Regions from separate parts of the Janthinobacterium sp. GW823-FHT01H08 genome, predicted to be linked through region 1. Evidence: predicted binding sites of a transcription regulator. Region 1 holds the regulator's gene; each other region holds the start of a gene.

The links. Region 1 encodes NrdR, which represses ribonucleotide reductase genes. Its sites were predicted from a motif close to CACNANATNTNGTG; they were not measured.
Region 2: AC3RCG_RS11360 (ribonucleoside triphosphate reductase) is a predicted target of NrdR. The motif match lies at 2,465-2,478, and genes of this name have one in related genera.
Region 3: AC3RCG_RS24900 (ribonucleoside-diphosphate reductase subunit alpha) is a predicted target of NrdR. The motif match lies at 963-976, and genes of this name have one in related genera.

The regions. Positions count from the first base shown of each region.
Region 1 is NZ_CM179504.1:2,044,578-2,051,712, reverse strand. Features, by position in the region: gene AC3RCG_RS09160 (PilW family protein) at 1-249, opposite strand, end outside; gene pilV (type IV pilus modification protein PilV) at 246-815, opposite strand; gene nrdR (transcriptional regulator NrdR) at 1,068-1,529, opposite strand; gene glyA (serine hydroxymethyltransferase) at 1,673-2,920, opposite strand; ZMP/ZTP riboswitch at 3,032-3,156, opposite strand; gene ybgC (tol-pal system-associated acyl-CoA thioesterase) at 3,449-3,850, shown strand; gene tolQ (protein TolQ) at 3,897-4,586, shown strand; gene AC3RCG_RS09130 (ExbD/TolR family protein) at 4,602-5,042, shown strand; gene tolA (cell envelope integrity protein TolA) at 5,091-6,110, shown strand; gene tolB (Tol-Pal system beta propeller repeat protein TolB) at 6,116-7,135, shown strand, end outside.
Region 2 is NZ_CM179504.1:2,529,491-2,536,625, reverse strand. Features, by position in the region: gene ubiV (ubiquinone anaerobic biosynthesis protein UbiV) at 1-712, opposite strand, end outside; gene ubiU (ubiquinone anaerobic biosynthesis protein UbiU) at 791-1,828, opposite strand; gene AC3RCG_RS11365 (hypothetical protein) at 1,990-2,406, shown strand; gene AC3RCG_RS11360 (ribonucleoside triphosphate reductase) at 2,525-4,273, shown strand; gene nrdD (anaerobic ribonucleoside-triphosphate reductase) at 4,270-4,467, shown strand; gene AC3RCG_RS11350 (anaerobic ribonucleoside-triphosphate reductase activating protein) at 4,460-5,164, shown strand; gene AC3RCG_RS11345 (Pls/PosA family non-ribosomal peptide synthetase) at 5,313-7,135, shown strand, end outside.
Region 3 is NZ_CM179504.1:5,548,012-5,555,146, reverse strand. Features, by position in the region: gene AC3RCG_RS24910 (sigma 54-interacting transcriptional regulator) at 1-260, shown strand, start outside; gene ampD (1,6-anhydro-N-acetylmuramyl-L-alanine amidase AmpD) at 238-849, shown strand; gene AC3RCG_RS24900 (ribonucleoside-diphosphate reductase subunit alpha) at 1,241-4,192, shown strand; gene AC3RCG_RS24895 (ribonucleotide-diphosphate reductase subunit beta) at 4,311-5,462, shown strand; gene AC3RCG_RS24890 (hypothetical protein) at 6,182-7,135, opposite strand, start outside.

The DNA.
Region 1 (7,135 bases):
GACGGGCGCGGCGCTGCTGTCCCAATTCACGTACGCCGTCTGGCGCACGGCGCGGGCGATGGTGTCGAGCGCATAGCGGCCATTGTCGTCCAGGCGCGCGCTGGCGGACTGGTCGCCATAGCTGCCGCTGGCCGCCAGCAGCACGCTACTGGCGGCCAGCATCAGCAGCGCGCCCAGCGACAGGGCCACCAGCAATTCGACGAGGCTCATGCCGCGCCGCCAGCGCCACGCGGCATGCACGCCGTTCATGCGCCGCCTCCGCCCAGCTGGAATACCAGCCTGGGCAGCGACTCGCCTGCCGCATTCACGGCGGGCGAGCCATCGGGCAAGCGGCCGCGCCAGCCCAGCTTGATGACGATGGGCGCGCCCTTGCCGCCGCTGCACGCCCAGTGCAAGCCTTGCGCGGCGGCATCCCAGACAGAGGCATCGCGGCAGATATGCAGGCGCGCGCCGGGCAAGGCCGCATGCAGCGATTGCTTCCATTCGGCGATGTCGAATTGCGCCAGTTCGGCCGCGCTGCAGGCGCTAGCGCCAAAGCAGTCCGGCGCGGTGCCGCCTGCTTCGGCGTCGTCCGCCGCCGCGTAGGCCACGTTCAGGTAGGGATTGCCCGCATCGGGACCATTCATGAGCACGCCGTTTGCGCGCATGCGCTCGGCCATGCCGGCCGCCAGCTGCGCGCCCGCCGACAACAGCGCCGACTCATGGCGCGCGCGCAGGGAGTGCAGTTGCAAAATGCTGGCACCGAGCAGGCCCAGCGCCAACAGCAGCAGCGACACGAGCACCTCGACGAGGCTGCTGCCACCCGCTGGAAACATAGTGCGACCGCCCTTGCGCATGCCTTGCTCCCTTCCGCAGAAAGAGTCGCAAGAACAGGCGGCCCAGCTACACGATAGGCGCGCGCAAAAAACGGGATCTGCGCAAGCGCAAACAGCGCAGCGATAAAGGGAGAAGAACGGTGTAGTTATTGATCAGGCCGCTTGCCAGGCGAGCGCTGGCGTGGTGAACACGGGGCGCAAAACGGGGCACATGAGCAGCCCCGTCGTCGAACAAGAGGCTTCGAGCAGGCGTCAGGGCTTGCGCGCCTGCCCCACTTCGGCGATCGCATCCTGGAACTCGGCCAGGTCTTCGAAATTCTTGTAGACGGAAGCGAAGCGGATGTAGGCGATCTTGTCGAGGCGCTTGAGTTCCTGCATGACGAGTTCGCCGATATAGCCGGAATCGACTTCGCGCAAGCCGCTGGTCAGCAGTTTTTCCTGGATGGACGCGATGGCCGTATCCACCGAGGCGGCCGCGACGGGACGCTTGCGCAAGGCCAGCATCAAACTGCCGCGCAACTTATCCGCAGCGAACTCCGTCCGGCTGCCATTCTTTTTGACGACGGCCGGCATGATAAGTTCAATGCGCTCATACGTGGTAAAACGCTTGTCGCATTTGCCGCAGCGGCGGCGCCGCCGAATGGCATCCCCTTCCTCCGATACGCGCGTATCGAGAACCTGGGTGTCGCCGTGCTGGCAAAATGGACATTTCATGGGCTGGTTACAACTTTATAGTAATAATTACGGGAAATCGCCGCCCTTGTACAAAGGGCGCCCGAATCACTCCGGGCGCCCTTGGGCACGAAGGAATGTGTCATACGGAATCTTACTCCGTATGACACATTCTGGACAAATAATTATGCTGCGTACACAGGGTGCGCGTCGGCCAGCACTTTCACGGCCGCTTTGACGCGCTCGATGGTGGCGGCGTCATGCGGGTTGTCCAGCACGTCGGCGATCAGGTTGCCCACTTCTTCCGCTTGCGCTTCCTTGAAACCACGCGTCGTCATCGCCGGGCTGCCCAGGCGGATGCCCGAGGTGACGAAGGGTTTTTGCGGGTCGTTCGGGATGCCGTTCTTGTTGCAGGTGATGTGCGCGGAACCGAGGATGGCTTCGGCTTCCTTGCCCGTCAGGTTCTTGGCGCGCAGGTCGACCAGCATGACGTGCGATTCGGTGCCGCCGGACACGATGCGCAGGCCGCGCTTGATCAGGGTTTTCGCCAGCACGTCGGCGTTCTTGATCACTTGCTTCTGGTATTCGACGAATTCAGGGCTCAGCGCTTCCTTGAAGGCGACGGCCTTGCCGGCGATCACGTGCATCAGCGGGCCGCCCTGGATGCCAGGGAAGATAGCCGAGTTGATGGCTTTTTCGTGCTCGGCCTTCATCAGGATGATGCCGCCGCGCGGACCGCGCAACGATTTGTGCGTGGTCGAGGTGACGAAGTCGGCGAACGGCACCGGGTTCGGGTACAGGCCGGCGGCGATCAGGCCCGCGTAGTGGGCCATGTCGACCATGAAGTAGGCGCCCACTTCCTTGGCGATCTTGCCGAAGCGTTCGAAGTCGATTTTTTTCGAGAACGCGGATGCGCCGGCGATGATCAGTTTCGGCTTGCGTTCGCGGGCCAGGCGCTCCATCGCCTCGTAGTCGATGTCTTCTTCCGCCGTCAGACCGTAGGAGACGACATCGAACCATTTGCCGGACATGTTCAGCGGCATGCCGTGGGTCAGGTGACCGCCTTCGGCCAGCGACATACCCATGATCAGGTCGCCTGGTTTCAGCATGGCGAAGAACACGCCCTGGTTCGCCTGCGAGCCGGAATTCGGCTGCACGTTCGCGCATTCGGCGCCGAACAGTTTCTTGACGCGGTCGATGGCCAGTTGCTCGGCCACGTCGACGTATTCGCAGCCGCCGTAGTAGCGCTTGCCCGGGTAGCCTTCGGCGTACTTGTTCGTCAACTGCGAGCCTTGCGCTTCCATTACGGCTGGCGACGTGTAGTTCTCCGAGGCGATCAGTTCGATGTGATCGTGCTGGCGCGTGTTTTCTTTTTGAATGACGGCGAACAATTCAGGATCGACGTTGGCGAGGGTGTGATCTTTTGCAAACATGTAAAAACTCCAAGTATGAGGGTGCTTGTACTGGCAGGTTGGATCGAATGAGGGGAGCCGGCGTTAAGTGAATAACAACATTGGACGGGCAGCCTCTTCGTGCTTTTCCATAGTGGCTACCCAGGCGAACGGCTGATGAAAAATCTCACGTTTCCCGGTGGGTGCCCACCTTTCGCCGGTTTGCCGATCGCCACTCAGGGAGATCGCCCGACTTTTCGCCAGTCACGTGAGACGTAATGGAAGTCAAATTGTAAGTTAAGTGCCCAAATTGAGCAAGGAATGCAACCGTGCGGCTATAATCGCCGCGCGCCGCCGCAGCCCGGACAAGGCCGCGGCGCTTAAGCTGGACTTAAACCTGGCTGCGGCTTGTAAGCGTATGTTACGAGGCTTGCCATTGCCCGCCCCGGATTTACAATGCTGCGGTGCAACTTATATGCAGCTTTTGCATGGCTTTCCAGCAAGCGCCCACAGTCACAAGAAGAAAAATCGCGTAAAATGTTGCTCAATCTCACTACTGGCGCAATAAACATGCCTTCAGTCTTTACCTGGAACGTACGTGTCTACTATGAAGACACCGACGCCGGCGGCATCGTCTATTACGCTAACTACCTCAAATTCTTCGAGCGCGCACGCACGGAATGGCTGCGCGCCATCGACGTGGGCCAGCAGGAACTGCTGGAACAGCACGACGCGATGTTCGTTGTCAAAAGCGTCAACGCCGACTATCATGCGCCAGCCAGGCTCGATGACACGGTAAGATTAACCTTAAGCATAGAAAAAATGGGGCGTGCCTCCATCGTTTTCCTGCAACAAGCCTGGTGCGGCGACCGCCTGCTCAACACGGCCCGCGTCAAGATCGGCTGCGTCGATTCGGCACTGCGCCCGCGCGCCGTGCCTGATGCAGTCGCGGCCCGCATGCGCGCCACCTGAGCCCTACCGCCACCCCCGGATAATTCACCCAACAGACTGCCTGCCAATGAACGTTACACAAGATCTTTCTTTCCTCGCGCTCATCACCAATGCCCACCTGATCGTGCAACTGATCATGGCCCTGCTGCTGCTGATTTCCCTGACCAGCTGGACCTACATTTTCCGCAAGATGTTTGCCGTGCGCCAGGCGCGCAAGCAAACCATCGAATTCGAACGCAGCTTCTGGGCCGGCGGCAACCTGCATGCGCTGCACCAGAACGCCAGCGGCAACCGCGACCAGAGCGGCGCGCTGGCCCGCATCTTCGACGCCGGCATGGGCGAATTCATCAAGGGCAAGGCTTCCTACGGTTCGCGCGAAGCGCTGGACGTGGGCGCCGTGCTCGACGGCGCACGCCGCGCCATGCGCGCCGCCTTCCAGCGCGAAATGGACGTGCTCGAATCGCACCTGGCCTTCCTCGCGTCCGTCGGCTCCGTCTCGCCGTACATCGGCCTGCTCGGTACCGTCTGGGGCATCATGAACGCCTTCCGCGGCCTGGCCAACGTGCAGCAAGCAACCCTGGCCGCCGTCGCGCCCGGCATTGCCGAAGCGCTGATCGCCACGGCCATCGGCCTGTTCGCGGCCATTCCCGCCGTCGTCGCCTACAACCGTTTTTCGCATGACATCGACCGCCTGGCGATCCGCTTCGAAAGCTTCGTCGAGGAATTCTCCAACATCTTGCAGCGCCAGTCGCGCTAAGAGGGAGCAGCGTCCATGGGTTCCTCATTCAATAGCGGCGGCATGCGCGGTGGCCGTGGCCGCAAGTTCAAGTCCGAGATCAACGTCGTGCCGTATATCGACGTGATGCTGGTGCTGCTGATCATTTTCATGGTGATGCCGTCGTCGAACAATCCCAGCGTGGTGAACCTGCCCAACGCGGAAAAGTCGGCGAAACCGCCCGATGACTATATTCAGATCGTGCTGAAACCGAATGGTTCGCTGTCGATCGGCGTCATCGGCAAGGAACAGCTGGCGCCGGAAACGGAACCGAACCGCGACGCCCTGCTGCGCAAGCTGCGCGGTTTGCACGAGAGCAATCCAGACTATCCCGTGATGATCGCGGGCGACAAGGAAAGCAAGTACGACGATGTGATCCAGCTCATTTCGGAAGCGAAAAAGATGGGCATTACCCGTGTCGGCCTGGCCACCAAGTAAGCGCAGCATCCTGTTTCCAGACTTGACCGTTTTTAGATAGACTAGACTTTGCAGAACAAACAAATCGACCATGTACTCGGCAAGCCCTACAGCGTGCCGCGCGAACGCAGCCGCTGGCCCTCGCTGGGCCTGGCGCTGGCGATGCACCTTGGCCTGCTGTTTTTCCTGTGGGTGGGCGTACACTGGCAAAATACGGAACCTGTCGCCGTCGAAGCGGAAGTGTGGGACATGAAAGTGCAGACGGCCGCGCCGCCGCCCGAAGTGGCGACGGAACCGGAGCCGACACCAGCCCCGCCGCCGGAACCGCAAGTGGAACAGCCGGCCCCGCCGCCGCCACCGCCCGTGGCCGCGCCCGAGCCGAAGGTCGACTTGCGCGAGGCGGAGATCGCCCTGGAACGCAAGAAGGCCAAGCTGAAGGAAGAAAAAGAGAAAGCGGCAGAGCAGGAACGCCGCAAGCAGGAACAGAAGGAACGCGAGGAAGAAAAGCGCGAACTGGAAAAACAGAAGCAGAAAGAAAAAGACAAGGCTGAAAAGCTGGAAATAGAAAAGGCCGACAAGCTGGAGAAAGCCAAGCTGGCCAAAGAGAAAGAGAAAGCGGCGGAAGAAAAAGCAGAGAAAGAACTGTCCGAGAAAAAAGCGGCGGCGGAAAAAGCCGCCAAGGCAAAAAAAGCAGCTGCAGAAAAAGCGGCGGCAGACAAATTGCGTGCCGATGATATGAAGCGCCTGATGGCGCAGGCAGGCAACGGCACGACGGGCACGGCCGCGAAAGCGACCGCGCCACGCAAGGACAGCGGCTATGTCGCTGCCCTGACGAGCAAGATCAAGAGCAATATCGCGTACAGCGGTAGCACGGAGGTGCCGGGCAACCCGCGCGCCGTGTTCAAGATCGAGCAACTGCCAACTGGGGAAATTATTTCGGTCCGAAAGATTAAAAGCAGCGGCCTGCCGGCGTATGACAGCTCGGTGGAAAACGCCATTAATAAATCGTCGCCACTGCCGAAGAAAAAAGACGGCACCGTGGAACGCGAGATTGAACTCATATTCGAGATGAAGGATTTGCCTAAATGATGACCATGAAAAAAATGAGCTATGTCGTGCTCTGCGCCAGCCTGATGCTGGGAGCGTCAAGCGCCCAGGCGCAGCTGCGCGTGGAGATTACGGGGATCGGCAGCAACCAGATCCCGGTGGCTGTGGCCAGCTTCGTCAATGAATCGGCGGCGCCGCAATCGCTGTCGGGCATTATCAAGGCCGACCTGGCGCGCAGCGGCGTGTTCAAGCTGATCGACGCCGATGCGCCCGTGGCGGAAACGGCGCCCGTCAGCTACGAGCAGTGGAAATCGCGCGGCGCCGACGCGCTGGCGGCCGGCAGCGTGCAAAGCATGGCCGATGGCCGCCTGGACGTGCGCTACAAACTGTTCGACACCATCAAGGGCGCGCAGATTTCCAGCATGAACAATGCGGCCGCGCCGCAGTTCAACCGCCTGCTGGCGCACAAGATCGCCGACGACATCTATGAAAAGCTGACGGGCGTCAAGGGCGCGTTCGCCACCCGCATCGCCTACGTCACGCAATCGGGCCGCGAATACCGCCTGGAAATCGCCGACGCCGATGGCGAAGGCATCCAGGTCGCCCTGCGCTCGAACGAGCCGATCATTTCGCCGTCATGGTCGCCGGACGGCACCAAGGTCGCATACGTGTCGTTTGAAAAGAAAAAGCCCATCGTCTACGTGCAAAACCTGGTGACGCGCCAGCGCACCATCGTGTCGAATGAAAAAGGCAGCAATTCCGCGCCGAGCTGGAGCCCGGACGGCTCGCGCCTGGCCGTGGCCCTGTCGCGCGACGGCCATACCCAGGTCTACACCGTCAATGCCGACGGCAGCGGCTTGCGCCGCGTCAGCACCAGCAGCGGCATCGATACGGAACCTCAATTCTCGGCCGATGGCCAAAGTATTTACTTCACCAGCGATCGCAGCGGCGGACCACAAATCTACCGCATGTCGACCAGCGGTGGCGAAGCCAAGCGCGTGACGTTTGGCGGCTCCTACAACATCAGCCCGCGGATTTCGTCCGACGGGAAGACACTCGCTTATATT
Region 2 (7,135 bases), 480 kb from region 1:
ACACGCCCATGTCGCGCATGGCGTCGAGTTCGCGCACCAGGTTGTAGACGAGCGCCGACTGCGTCTGCGTGCCATTGAGTACGAGGAAGGGCACTTCGTCGCGCGTGCGCAGCAGCAGGCCGTCCGGCTCTTCCAGGCAGCTGTAGCCGCAGTCGTCCTTCGGCAGGTTGCGGTTGCGCGCCGTGAAGCAGCGCGCGGAAAACGCCAGCGGCATGCGTCCGTAGGCAAACACTTCCGTCTCCAGCCCTTCCGGTTTCTGGCGCTGCATCTCGGCCAGCGCCGTCTGTCCCATTTCCAGCGGCATCACCCAGCGCCGCGCACCGAGGCGCGCCATCAGTTGCAGGCTGGGGCCATTGAACAGGTTCAAATGGGGGCCGGCGACGAAGGATGCGCCCTTTTCCATGCAATGCACGGCGCCCATGTCGTTGGCCTCGACGCCGTAGCGCCCATTGCCCGTGATGCGGCGCAGGGTGGCCAGTTCGGCGCCCGCCTCGATCAGCGCCTGCGTCGACAGCACCACTTCCTTGCCGGCGGCGGCCAGCATGTCGGCGATATCGAGCCAGTCGGCCAGGCGCAGCTCATGCCGGCGCGAGCAGACGGTTTCGCCCAGGTACACGATATCGACGGCGGTGCCGGCGATCTGCTGGTAAAACTCGAAGACGGTGGCGCGCGGCCAGTAGTACAGCAAGGGACCCAAAGAGAGTTTTAGCATGCCTTTTCCAATATTTTTTTAAGTGACAAAACCGTAGCGAGCGGCTCGCGGCGGGGCCGAGAAGCGCAGCAGGTTTTGCTATTTCCAGGAGCGGTGATAGGCGCCAAGCGTGTGCTGCTGGCCTTCAGCCAGCTTGTCCATGGCCGCCATCCAGCCCGGCTTGACGGCGTAGCGCGCATTGCCTTCGCGGCAGGCGTCGATCGCCTCGCGCCACACGCGCGTCACCTGCGCCACATACGCAGGGCTGCGCTGGCGCCCTTCGATCTTCACGGCGCGCACGCCCATGGCGATCAGCTGCGGCAGCAGCGCCAGCGTGTTCAGGCTGGCCGGCTCCTCGATGGCGTAATACTCTTCGTCGTTGACTTCGAAACGCCCCTTGCACAGGGTCGGATAGCTGGCGTTTTCGCCCGGTGCGTAGCGGTCGATCAGCACGCCGTTCAGGCGCGATTCGAGGCCGTTCGGCGTTTCCAGCCAGCGCACGGATTTCGCCGGCGAGCACACGCCGTGCGTGTTCGGCGCCTCGCCCGTCGCATACGACGACAGCGCGCAGCGCCCTTCGACCATCACGCACAGGCTGCCGAAGCCGAAGACCTCGATCTCGACGTCCGTCTTGCTGATCAGTTGCTCGACCTGCGCCATCGACAGCACGCGCGGCAGCACGGCGCGGGCGATGCCGAAGTGTTCCTGGTAAAAATTGATCGCTTCGTAGTTGGTGGCCGAGCCTTGCACGGACAGGTGCAGGCGCAGCTGCGGGTGATGCTCGCTTGCATACGCCATCAAGCCCGGATCGGCGACGATCATGGCGTCGATGCCGGCTTGCGCGGCGCGGTCGATGGCGCTGCGCCACACGGCCCAGTTGTGCGGCTGCGGATAGGTATTCAGCGCCAGCAGCACCTTGCGTCCATATTGGTGGGCGTAGCGCACGCCCTCGGCGATGGCCTTTTCGTCGAAATTGAGGCCGGCGAAATTGCGTGCATTGGTGGCGTCGCGAAAACCCAGGTACACGGTGTCGGCGCCATTGTCGACGGCCGCTTTCAAGGCGGGCAGGCTGCCGGCGGGGCAGACCAGTTCCAGCGGTCCGGCCACGCGGGTGGCGGTGGTTGATTCAAGCATCATGGTGTTCACAGTCCTGTATCGGCTCAGGGTGCAGACTATAGCCCCGCCCATACCGCCCAGTCCTTGACACAGGTGAAGGAATGCATGCATGGCTGGCGCGCGTTCAACTTGCTTGACCTGGCTGTAAAATGCCCCACTTTTTCCCTATCCGATTGCCCGCCATGACCCGCAAACCGCTGCTGATTTTCCTGCTCACCCTGTTCCTCACCGCGCTGCAGGTGCAGTGGGCCGGCCCGCCCGATGGCTATGACGCAGGGACCATCTCCGTGCTGTCGCCGGAAGTGCTGGGCGCGTATCCGGGCGTGCTGCTGCTGTTCCTGCTGGCCGTGTTCGCGCGCCGCAAGATGCCGCTGCTGCGTCAGGCCGCCATCTGCACGGGCCTGCTGGCCGTCTACTGGCTGCTGGCGAACTACGTCACCTTCGACGCGCGCGTGGCCAGCTGGAGCACCTACACGCCGCTGGAAATCTGGACGCACGTGCTGCCCGCCTCCGTCGCCAGCGTGGCCGCCTGCGGCGCCGCGTTCTTTTGCGCGAGCTGGCTGATCCTGCGCGAAACGCGCTGGAACAAAAGCGGCTGACGTGGATTTTTCACCTGCATCAAGGATTCGTCACGCAACTGCACGCGCCCTTTGACGCCACTATATTTAGTGATTAATCTCCATAAAAACACCGCATGTTGTGTTTATTGGAGGTTTCATGACGACAAATGCAGTTTCCCCCACACGCGGCCAGGTCGATGTCGCCGCGTCCATCAATGAATATCTGGACCGGCGCGACTGGCGTGTCAACGCCAACGCCAACCAGGGTTACTCGCTGGGCGGCCTGATACTCAATGTATCGGGCAAGGTCATCGCCAACTACTGGCTGGACCAGGTGTATCCGCCGGAAGTGGGCGCGGCGCACCGCGAAGCGGCCCTGCACATCCACGACCTCGACATCCTGGCCGGTTATTGCGCCGGCTGGTCGCTGCGCACCCTGCTGCACGAAGGCTTGAACGGCGTGCCGGGCAAGATCGAATCGGGCCCGCCCAAGCACATGTCGAGCGCCATCGGCCAGATCGTCAACTTCCTCGGCACCCTGCAAAACGAGTGGGCCGGCGCGCAGGCGTTCAGCTCCTTCGATACCTATATGGCGCCCTACATCCGCAAGGACAGCCTGCGCTACGAAGACGTGCGCCAGTACATGCAGGAGCTGATCTTCAACCTCAACGTGCCATCGCGCTGGGGCACGCAGACGCCGTTCACCAACCTCACCTTCGACTGGGTCTGCCCGGACGACCTGCGCGAGCAGATTCCCGTCATCGCCGGCCGGGAAATGGACTTCAGCTATGGCGAGCTGCAGGCGGAGATGGACATGATCAACCGCGCCTACATCGAGATCATGATGGCGGGCGACGCCAAGGGCAGGGTCTTCACCTTCCCCATCCCCACCTATAACATCACCGAGGATTTCGACTGGCATAGCGAAAACGCGGAACGCCTGTTCGAAATGACGGCCCGCTACGGCCTGCCCTACTTCCAGAACTTCATCAATTCGGAACTCAAGCCGAACATGATCCGCTCCATGTGCTGCCGCTTGCAGCTGGACTTGCGCGAACTGCTGAAAAGGGGCAATGGCCTGTTCGGTTCCGCCGAGCAGACGGGCTCCCTGGGCGTGGTGACGATCAACTGCGCGCGCCTGGGCCACCTGTGGCGCGGCGACGAAGCGGCCTTGATGGCGGACCTGGACCGCCTGCTGGAACTGGGCAAGACCAGCCTGGAAATCAAGCGCCGCACCATCGAGGAACTGATGCAGCAGGGCCTGTTCCCGTACACGAAGCGCTACCTGGGTACCCTGCGCAACCACTTTTCTACCCTGGGCGTGAACGGCATCAACGAGATGATCCGCAATTTCAGCGGCGACGCCTGGGACATCACGTCCGCCGAGGGCCATGCGCTGGCGATCCGCCTGCTCGACCACGTGCGCGCCCGCATGGTGGCCTTCCAGGAAGAGACGGGCCATATGTACAACCTGGAAGCGACGCCGGCCGAAGGCACGACGTACCGCTTCGCCCGCGAAGACCGCAAGCGCTATCCCGCCATCCTGCAGGCCGGCACCGTCGACAATCCGTATTACACGAACTCGTCGCAACTGCCCGTCGGCCACACGGACGACCCGTTCGAGGCGCTCGAATTGCAGGACGCGCTGCAGCGCAAATACACGGGCGGCACGGTGCTGCATTTGTACATGACGGAAGCGCTGTCGGACGCGAACGCCTGCCGCGAGCTGGTCAAACGCGCCCTGAGCCGCTTCTCGCTGCCCTACATCACCGTCACGCCCACGTTTTCCATCTGCCCGCGCCACGGCTACCTGGCCGGCAAACATGAATTTTGCCCCACCTGCGACGCGGAGCTGATCGCCCGCAAGCAGGCCCACATTGCTCCATCACTTGAGGAAACGCCATGAACGCACGTCCCGACTTCACTCCCGCCATCACCCTGCTCGACAGCGAACGCCAGCGCTGCGAAATCTGGACGCGCGTGATGGGCTATCACCGCCCCGTCGCCTCGTTCAACATCGGCAAGCAGGGCGAATTCCACGAGCGCCAGTATTTTACGGAAGCGAGCGCCCGGGTTGGCCAGCCGGCCTGCCATGGCTGAGTTGAAAGTGGGCGGCCTGACGCCCTTTTCCGCCACCGACTACCCGGGCAAGCTGGCTGCCGTGGTGTTCGTGCAGGGCTGCCCCTGGCGTTGCGGCTATTGCCACAATCCGCACTTGCAGGCGCGCACGCCCGAAGGCGCCATGCCGTGGCAGGACGTACTGACCTGGCTGCGGCGCCGCGTGGGCCTCGTCGACGCCGTCGTCTTCAGCGGCGGCGAGGCATGCATGGACCCGGCGCTGGCGCGCGCCATGCTGGACGTCAGGGCGCTGGGTTTCGGCATCGGCCTGCACACGGCCTGCATCTATCCGCAGCGCCTGCAGGAAGTGCTGCCCCTGGTCGACTGGGTCGGCTTCGACATCAAGGCGCCGTTTGCCGACTATCGTCATGTGACCCGCGTGGCCGGCAGCGGCGACCCGGCGCGCGCCTGCCTGGACGCCATCCTCGCCAGCGGCGTCGCCTACGAATGCCGCACCACCACCCATCCGGACTTGCTGCCGGACGAACAGCTGCTGGCCCTGGCCGCCACCCTGGCCGCCAACGGCGTCGACAACTACGTGCTGCAGCAGTTCCGCGCCGAAGGCTGCGCGGACGCGGCGCTGTCCGGCCGCCCCCTGCACGGCTATCCGGCGGCGGCTACTGTGGCGCAAATCGGCGCCATGTTTCCCCGTTTTACATTCCGTAATCATGGCAGTTGATCGTGCAGCCACATAATTATTGAAAGTCCCGCAAAATTCCCCGTTCTGCAACGCTGAAATGTCTTGTGTGCTGTAATGTATCAACTGTGCCGCGCACCATGCGCAGCCCGTCAGATTCCTCACACCGCATTACAGATAAGCGTCATCCATGAACGATTTCACCGCAGTCAGCCCAGACATCCCTTCCACCCACGCCGACATCCTGTACGGCCCGCCGCGACCGGATCTGCTGCGCGAGGAAGTGCTGGCCGACCTGCTGGAAGCGACGGCGCGCCGCTGTCCCGAACAAATCGCCCTGATCGATGGCGCGCGCAGCATCACGTATGCCGAACTCGATGCGCAGGCGGGCCTGGCGGCTTCGCGCCTGGTGGCGGCCGGCGTCAAGCCCGGCGACATCGTGGGCCTGTGGCTGCCGCGCGGCGCCCCTCTGCTGCTGATGCAGGCGGCCATCGCCAAGGCGGGCGCCGCCTGGCTGCCCGTCGATGAAGACACGCCCGTCGAGCGCCTGCAAGTGTGCCTCGACGACGCCAATGGCGCTGGCGTCGTCAGCTGCGCGCAGTTCGCGCCGCGCCTGGAGCAGGCTGGCGTCCAGCGTCCCGTGTGGACCGCGGAAAGCCTGCTGGCCCCCGCCGCGCCGGGCGAACTGCTGCCCGCGCGCGGCACAGTCTTGCCCGAACACCCGGCATACGTGATCTACACGTCCGGCTCCACGGGCAAGCCCAAGGGCATATTGATCAATCAGCGCAGCATCTGCCACTTCCTGCGCAGCGAAAACGCCGTGCTGGAAGTGACGCAAAGCGACACCGTCTACCAGGGCTTTTCCGTTGCCTTCGACATGTCGTTCGAGGAAATCTGGATCGCCTACCTGGTGGGCGCCACCCTGTGGCTGGGTCCCAAGGAGATCTCGGGCGACCCGGAAGCCTTGCCGCGCGCGCTGGCCGCCAACCACGTCACCGTTCTCCATGCCGTGCCGACCCTGCTGGCCCTGTTCGCCGAGGAAGTACCGAGCCTGCGCCTGATCAACCTGGGCGGCGAGATGTGCCCCGAGTCCCTGGTCGAGCGCTGGTCGCGCCCGGGCCGCGCCATGTTCAACACCTACGGCCCCACGGAAGCGACCGTCTCGTGCAGCCTGGCGCGGCTGCGCCCCGGCGAACCCGTCACCATCGGCACGCCGCTGCCCAACTACGGCTTGCTGGTGCTGCAGGTGGCCGAGCCGGGTGAAAACCGCCCATTGACATTGCTGGCGCGCGGCGAAACGGGGGAACTGTGCATCATCGGCCCCGGCCTGGCCGAGGGCTACCTGGGCCGGCCCGATCTGACGGTGGAAAAATTCCTGCCCAACCCGTGGGCGACCAGCGACGATGACGCGCGCCTGTACCGCACGGGCGACCTGGCCCGCATCGATGCGGACGGCCAGGTGCTGTGCCTGGGCCGCGCCGATGACCAGGTGAAGATACGCGGCTTCCGCGTGGAACTGGGCGAGATCGAAGCCGTGCTGGCGCAGCAGCCGGGCGTGGGCACGGTGGCCGTCCTGCTGCGCAAGGATGACGGCATTGACCAGCTGGTGGCCTACATCGTCGGCAGCGACGAGGCGCCCGGCGACGCCCTGGCGGCGAAAACCCTGCGCGCGGCCCTGAACCTGCACCTGCCGCCCTACATGGTGCCGGGCCGCTTTGAATTGCTGCCGCTGATGCCGCGCCTGACCTCGGGAAAAATCGACAGAAAAGCCTTGAAAGCCATGCCCCTGTCTGCCCCGCCGGCCGGCGAGGCGGGGATCTCGGACGTGCCGGAAACGCCGGCCGAAGCGGCCCTGTTCGCGGCCCTGGCCAAGCTGTTCCCCGGTCAGGCCATCTTGCGCCAGCTGGACTTCTTCAGCGACCTCGGCGGCCACTCCTTCCTGGCCGCCCGCCTGGCGTCCGCCCTGCGCGCCGATCCGGCCTACGCCCACATGACGGTACGCGACATTTATCA
Region 3 (7,135 bases), 2.6 Mb from region 1:
CGCCGGCATTGCCGGACTTGCCGGAACGGCAACTGTGCCTGCCCGGCATGGCGGCATATGGCGTGGGCCCGGTCCTGCCGCTGGACGTGTATTTGCGTCAGGCCGAGCGCGACATGATCATGCAGGCGCTGGTCCAGGCGCGTTATCACCGCGCGCGGGCGGCGCGTCAGCTGGGCCTGAGCGTGCGCCAGTTGCGTTACCGCATGCAGAAATTGACGATACAGGAAGCATTACTTGATGAGCGGATGGACGATAGATGAAGACGGCTGGTGCGACGGCGCGCTGCGCTATGACTCGCCGTACTGTGATGCGCGTCCGGACGGTGCGCAAGTCGACTTGCTGGTGATTCATAACATCAGCTTGCCGGGTGGCCGCTTTGGCGGGCCGCATGTGTCGGACTTGTTTACGGGCCGGGTAGATTATAATGCCGATCCTTCTTTCGCCGACCTGCGTGGCTTGCAGGTGTCGGCGCACTTTTTTGTGCGGCGCGATGGTGCGTTGTTGCAATATGTTTCTACTGATCAACGTGCCTGGCATGCGGGCGCGTCCGTGTTCGAAGGACGCCCGCAGTGCAATGGCTATTCCATCGGTATCGAAATGGAGGGCGCGGACGATGTGCCTTTCCAGCGGCGGCAATACCATGTGCTGGCGGCGCTGACGGCGGCGCTGGTGGCGCGCCACGGGCTGTCCCATGTGCGCGGCCACGAGCATATCGCACCGGGAAGGAAGACGGATCCGGGGCCGTTTTTTGACTGGCATTTTTATCAAGAGTGCTGGCTGGAAACCCTGCGCGGGCAGCCTGCGTTAGCGCTTACTTCGCGGGGATTGGGCTTTCCATCCATGCCCTGAAAAGTCAACCGAAATCGTATATGAAAATACAAAAAATTACGCCGGCGGATGCTGGAAAACTATTGCATCGCCCTTCGATGGGCACTACAATTAGTGCAGAAGTTGGATGTAAAGACTATATCTAGTGCCATCACAGACGTTTTCAGAATTATTATCAAAGCTACCCAGATTGCTGATAAAGCACTGGAACTGGCGGTTTATCACCCTTGATCGTGTTTCGCGCCAGCCGGGCAGTACGGTGTGGCGCTATGGATACTGACCTGTTTTATGCATTATAAATTTACTATTTAGCAACAAATACCTGAAAAAACCCTGACCATCGGGCGTTCTATTCAACAACACACGCGGCAGCAAAACTGCAGGCTGACTTTAGCTGACAACGGGAGCTTCAATGCAATCACCACAAGATATTTCCATCCATCCAACGCCAGTATCGCCAGCGCCAGGCGCGGCCAACAGCGTGGCGAGCACGGGCGCGGCATTGGGCGACTATCGCATCATCCGCCGCAACGGCGCGGTGGTGGCATTTGAGCCTTCGAAGATCGCCATCGCCATGACCAAGGCGTTTTTGGCCGTTAACGGCGGCCAGGGCGCCGCCTCGGCACGCATCCGCGAACTGGTGGAGCAACTGACGGACGGCGTCGTCGCCGCGCTGGTGCGCCGCCATCCGGGCGGCGGCACCTTCCATATCGAAGACGTGCAAGACCAGGTGGAACTGTCGCTGATGCGTTCGGGCGAGCACGACGTGGCGCGTGCCTACGTGCTGTACCGCGCCAAGCACATGGAAGAGCGCCGCCTGCAGAAGGAAGCGCAAGGCGCGTCCGCACAAGTTTCCGCACCACAATTAAATGTCACCGACAACGGCGTGCGCCGCCTGCTGGACATGCAGGAAGTGCGCGACCTGATCAACGCCGCCTGCGCCGGCCTGGAAAAGCACGTCGATGCCGACGCCATCCTGGCTGAAACGGTGAAGAACCTGTACGACGGCGTGCCCGTCGAAGAGCTGCACAAGTCGGCCATCCTGGCGGCGCGCGCGCTGATGGAAAAAGACCCGGCCTACAGCCAGGTCACGGCCCGCATCCTGCTGCACACGGTGCGCAAGGAAGTGTTCGGCAAGGAAGTGCCGCAAGCGGCCGCCGCCGCCGAATACCTGACGTATTTCCCGCAATATATCGCCAAGGGCATCGCCGCCGAGCTGCTGAATCCGGTGCTCGCCAGTTTCGACCTGGAGCGCCTGGCCAAAGCCATCGTCGCCGACCGCGACTTGCAATTCGGCTACATCGGCCTGCAAACCCTGTACGACCGCTACTTCCTGCACATCCAGGACGTGCGCATCGAAATGCCGCAGGCGTTCTACATGCGCGTGGCCATGGGCCTGGCGCTGAACGAGGCGGACCGCGAAGCGCGCGCCATCGAGTTCTACAGCCTGCTGTCCTCGTTCGACTTCATGAGCTCGACCCCGACCCTGTTCAATTCGGGCACCCTGCGCTCGCAGCTGTCGTCGTGCTACCTGAGCACCGTCTCCGATGACCTCGAAGGCATCTACGACGCCATCAAGGACAACGCGCTGCTGGCCAAGTTCGCCGGCGGCCTGGGTAACGACTGGACGCCGGTGCGCGCCCTGGGCGCCCACATCAAGGGCACCAACGGCAAGTCGCAAGGCGTGGTGCCGTTCCTGAAAGTGGTCAACGACACGGCCGTGGCAGTCAACCAGGGCGGCAAGCGCAAGGGCGCCGTCTGCGCCTACCTGGAAACCTGGCACATGGACATCGAGGAATTCCTCGACCTGCGCAAGAACACGGGCGATGACCGCCGCCGCACGCACGACATGAACACGGCGAACTGGATTCCCGACATGTTCATGAAGCGCGTCATGGAAAAAGGCGATTGGACCCTGTTCTCGCCGTCGGACACGCCTGACTTGCACGACAAGGTCGGCAAGGCTTTTGAACAGGCTTACCTGGGCTACGAAGCCAAGGCCGCCGCCGGCGAAATCCGCGTCTTCAAGAAGATCGCGGCGCTGGACCTGTGGCGCAAGATGCTGTCGATGCTGTTTGAAACGGGCCACCCATGGATCACGTTCAAGGATCCTTGCAACATCCGCAGCCCGCAGTCGCACGTCGGCGTCGTCCACAGCTCGAACCTGTGCACGGAAATCACGCTGAACACGGGCCCTGACGAAATCGCCGTCTGCAACCTCGGTTCCGTGAACATGCCGGCGCACATGAAGGAAGGTAAGCTCGATCACGTCAAGCTGGCCAAGACCATCCGCACCGCCATGCGCATGCTGGACAACGTCATCGACATCAATTACTACGCCGTCGGCAAGGCGCGCAACTCGAACATGCGCCACCGTCCGGTCGGCATGGGCATCATGGGCTTCCAGGACTGCCTGCACATGATGCGCGTGCCGTTCGCCTCGGACGCCGCCGTGTCGTTTGCCGACACCTCGATGGAAGCCGTCTGCTACTACGCCTACCTGGCGTCGACGGAACTGGCCGAAGAGCGCGGCCGCTATGAATCGTACGCCGGTTCGCTGTGGGACCGCGGCATCCTGCCGCAAGACTCGGTCAAATTGCTGGCCGAAGAGCGCGGCGGTTACCTGGAAGTCGATTCCTCGTCGGCCATGGACTGGACGCCGGTGCGCGAGCGCATCGCCAAGTTCGGCATGCGCAACTCGAACTGCGTGGCGATCGCCCCGACGGCGACGATTTCGAACATCATCGGCGTCTCGGCCTGTATCGAGCCGACGTTCCAGAACCTGTACGTGAAATCGAACCTGTCGGGCGAATTCACCGAGATCAACGGTTACCTGGTGCGCGACCTGAAGGCGCGCGACCTGTGGGATGAAGTCATGATCTCGGACCTGAAATACTTCGACGGCTCGCTGGTGAAGATCGACCGCATCCCGCAAGACCTGCGCGACATCTACGCCACCGCCTTTGAAGTGTCGCCAAGCTGGCTGGTGGAAGCGGCTTCGCGTCGCCAGAAGTGGATCGACCAGGCCCAGTCGCTGAACATCTACATGGCTGGCGCTTCGGGCAAGAAACTCGACGAGACCTACAAGCTGGCATGGCTGCGTGGCCTGAAAACCACCTACTACCTGCGCACCATCGCCGCCACCCACATGGAGAAATCGACTTCCAAGACGGGCGCGCTGAACGCCGTGGCAGTCGACGGCGGCATGTCGGCCAGCGCACAGAGCGCCCAGGCAGCCGTTGTGGCGGCAGCAGCAGTGACCGTGGCGCCGGTAGTGGCAGCGGCGGCGGATGACGCCGATGGCGAAGCCTGCTATCTGCGTCCCGGTGATGACGGTTTCGAAGAGTGCGAAGCCTGCCAGTAAGATTTTAGTTGTCAGCCCAGAACTTCTGGGCTGATTCAATGTTGTCAATGTCCGCATTGTCCGATTCAACGGGCCTGTTGCGGATCGCCGGCTCGCCGGCATGGAAAGGAAGAAGAATATGTCGTTGTCTTGGGATGATGAAACCACGTCGGCAGCTGTGCCGCGTCCGGCGCAGCAAGCGCCGTTGGGAAATACCGATTTGAACCTGCCGGCCGGCGCCGAGCCGTCCGAAGCGAACGCCGAGCAAGTGGCGCGCCGCGTGAATGCCGACGACAAGCGCATCATCAACGGCAAGACGGACGTCAACCAGCTGGTGCCGTTCAAGTACAAGTGGGCGTGGGACAAATACCTGGCCGGCTGCGCCAACCACTGGATGCCGCAGGAAGTGAACATGCAGCGCGATATCGAGCTGTGGAAAAACCCGAACGGCCTGACGGACGACGAGCGCCGCCTGGTCAAGCGCAACCTGGGCTTCTTTGTTACCGCCGACTCGCTGGCCGCCAACAACATCGTGCTGGGCACCTACCGCCACATCACGGCGCCCGAGTGCCGCCAGTACCTGCTGCGCCAGGCGTTCGAGGAAGCGATCCACACGCACGCCTACCAGTACATCGTCGAATCGCTGGGTCTGGACGAAGGCGAGATATTCAACGCCTACAACGAAGTCAAGTCGATCCGCGACAAGGATGAATTCCTGATCCCGTTCATCAACACCCTGACCGACCCGGCCTTCGTTACCGGCACGGTGGAAAACGACCAGAAGCTGCTCAAATCCCTGATCGTGTTTGCCTGCCTGATGGAAGGCCTGTTCTTCTACGTCGGCTTCACGCAGATCCTGGCGCTGGGCCGCCAGAACAAGATGATGGGCGCGGCCGAGCAGTACCAGTACATCCTGCGCGACGAATCGATGCACTGCAACTTCGGCATCGACTTGATCAACACGATCAAGATGGAAAACCCGCAGCTGTGGACGGCCGCCTTCCGCGAAGAGATCAAGGACCTGTTCATGAAGGCCGTGGAACTGGAATACGCGTACGCGGAAGACACCATGCCGCGCGGCGTGCTGGGTCTGAACGCGCCGATGTTCAAGGGCTATTTGCGCTTCATCGCCAACCGCCGCGCGCAGCAGATCGGCATCGAGCCGCTGTTCGCCCAGGAAGAAAATCCATTCCCGTGGATGAGCGAGATGATCGACATGAAGAAGGAACGCAACTTCTTCGAGACCCGCGTGACCGAGTATCAAACGGGTGGTGCGCTGAACTGGGAGTAATCCTTTTTCAGGCTACGCCAACAAGCGCCGTCATCGTGACGGCGCTTTTTTTTTGCGTGCGTGGCGGCGCAAAAATGCGCGCATCATCGGTGCATGCGACGAGGCCTGCGCCAGGATTTCCGGATGCCGCGCATGGCCGCATCGCACACCCGAAAAAGCATTTCCGGAGACGCTGGCGGCGGCATTTGCCGCGCGATTGTGCGATAGCACGCGTATCGTGCAAAAAAGCGGGCGAAAACGTGTCGTGCCGGTTGCGCATTGACAAGGTTTTCGTGTACTTTATGAGATTGCAAATGCGAGCGTTAGAATGCGGGGTTTTTTAACCAGCGCGGTAGCGAAAAAACCTCGCAAAACAGGGATACAGATTTACACGGATATGCACAAAACCACACCGTTTTCGTCTGCCGCCGTGCCCGAATTTTTTCAGGCATGGCGGTTTTTTATTTGACGCATCGGTGTTGTGGCGAGCGCGATGCGAGGAGCGAAAAAACGCACGGCATCGAAAACGAATGACCGAATTCAGACTTTGCCACCAGCTGCGAGATAAAGCAGGGTGGCACCGACGATGGCTGAAGTGCTGCAAACGTGAGGAGTTGCAGCAGTTCAGCTGGTGCCGAATTCATTAGCGCAAACGACCGTTTGTGCCGATGAATAATTCGCCTGGCCTATCCCTGTGGTGGGTCGGACGGGTTTAAATCTTGTAGCTTAAATTTCTCATCTCAGATGAAGGAGAGACAAATGGCAACAGCCGCTAAGAAATCAGAAGTAAAGAAACCAGCCGCCAAGGCTGCTCCTGCCGCGAAGAAGCCGGCAGCCGCAGCGAAGACGGTTGCCGCTAAACCAGCTGCCAAAGCCGCAGCGAAACCAGCAGCAAAACCGGCCGCCAAAGCCGCAGCCAAGCCTGCAGCAAAAGTGGCTGCCAAGCCAGTAGCGAAAGCCGCAGCCAAACCAGCGGCCAAGCCAGCAGCAAAAGCCGCAGCAAAACCTGCAGCCAAGGCAGCAGCCAAGCCTGTAGCGAAAAAAGCCGCAGCCAAACCAGCGGCCAAGCCAGCAGCAAAAGCCGCGGCAAAACCAGCCGCCAAAGCAGCGGCCAAGCCAGCAGTGAAAAAAGCCGCAGCGAAACCTGTAGCCAAGGCAGCATCCAAGCCGGCCGCCAAGGCAGCAGTCAAGCCAGCAGCGAAAAAAGCCGCAGCAAAACCTGCAGCCAAGCCGGCCGCCAAAGCCGCAGCGAAGCCAGCAGCAAAAGCTGTCGCCAAGCCAGCAGTGAAAAAAGCCGCAGCGAAACCTGCAGCCAAGGCAGCAGCGAAGCCGGCCGCCAAAGCGGCCGCCAAGCCAGCAGCGAAAAAAGTCGTCGCCAAGGCAGCAGCCAAGCCAGCAGCCAAGGCAGCGACCAAGCCAGCAGCAAAAGCAGCAGCGAAGCCAGCGGCAAAAGCGGCAGCCAAGCCAGCGGCCAAGGTCGCAGCGAAGCCGGCAGCCAAGCCAGCAACTAAGGCAGCAGCCAAGCCAGCGGCCAAGGTAGCGGCGAAGCCAGCAGCCAAGGCAGCAACGAAGGCCGCAGCCAAGCCAGCAGCCAAGGTGGCAGCGAAGCCGGCAGCAAAAGCGGCAGCCAAGCCAGCGGCCAAGGTCGCAGCGAAGCCAGCCGCCAAAGCAGCAGCGAAACCTGCCGCCAAGGT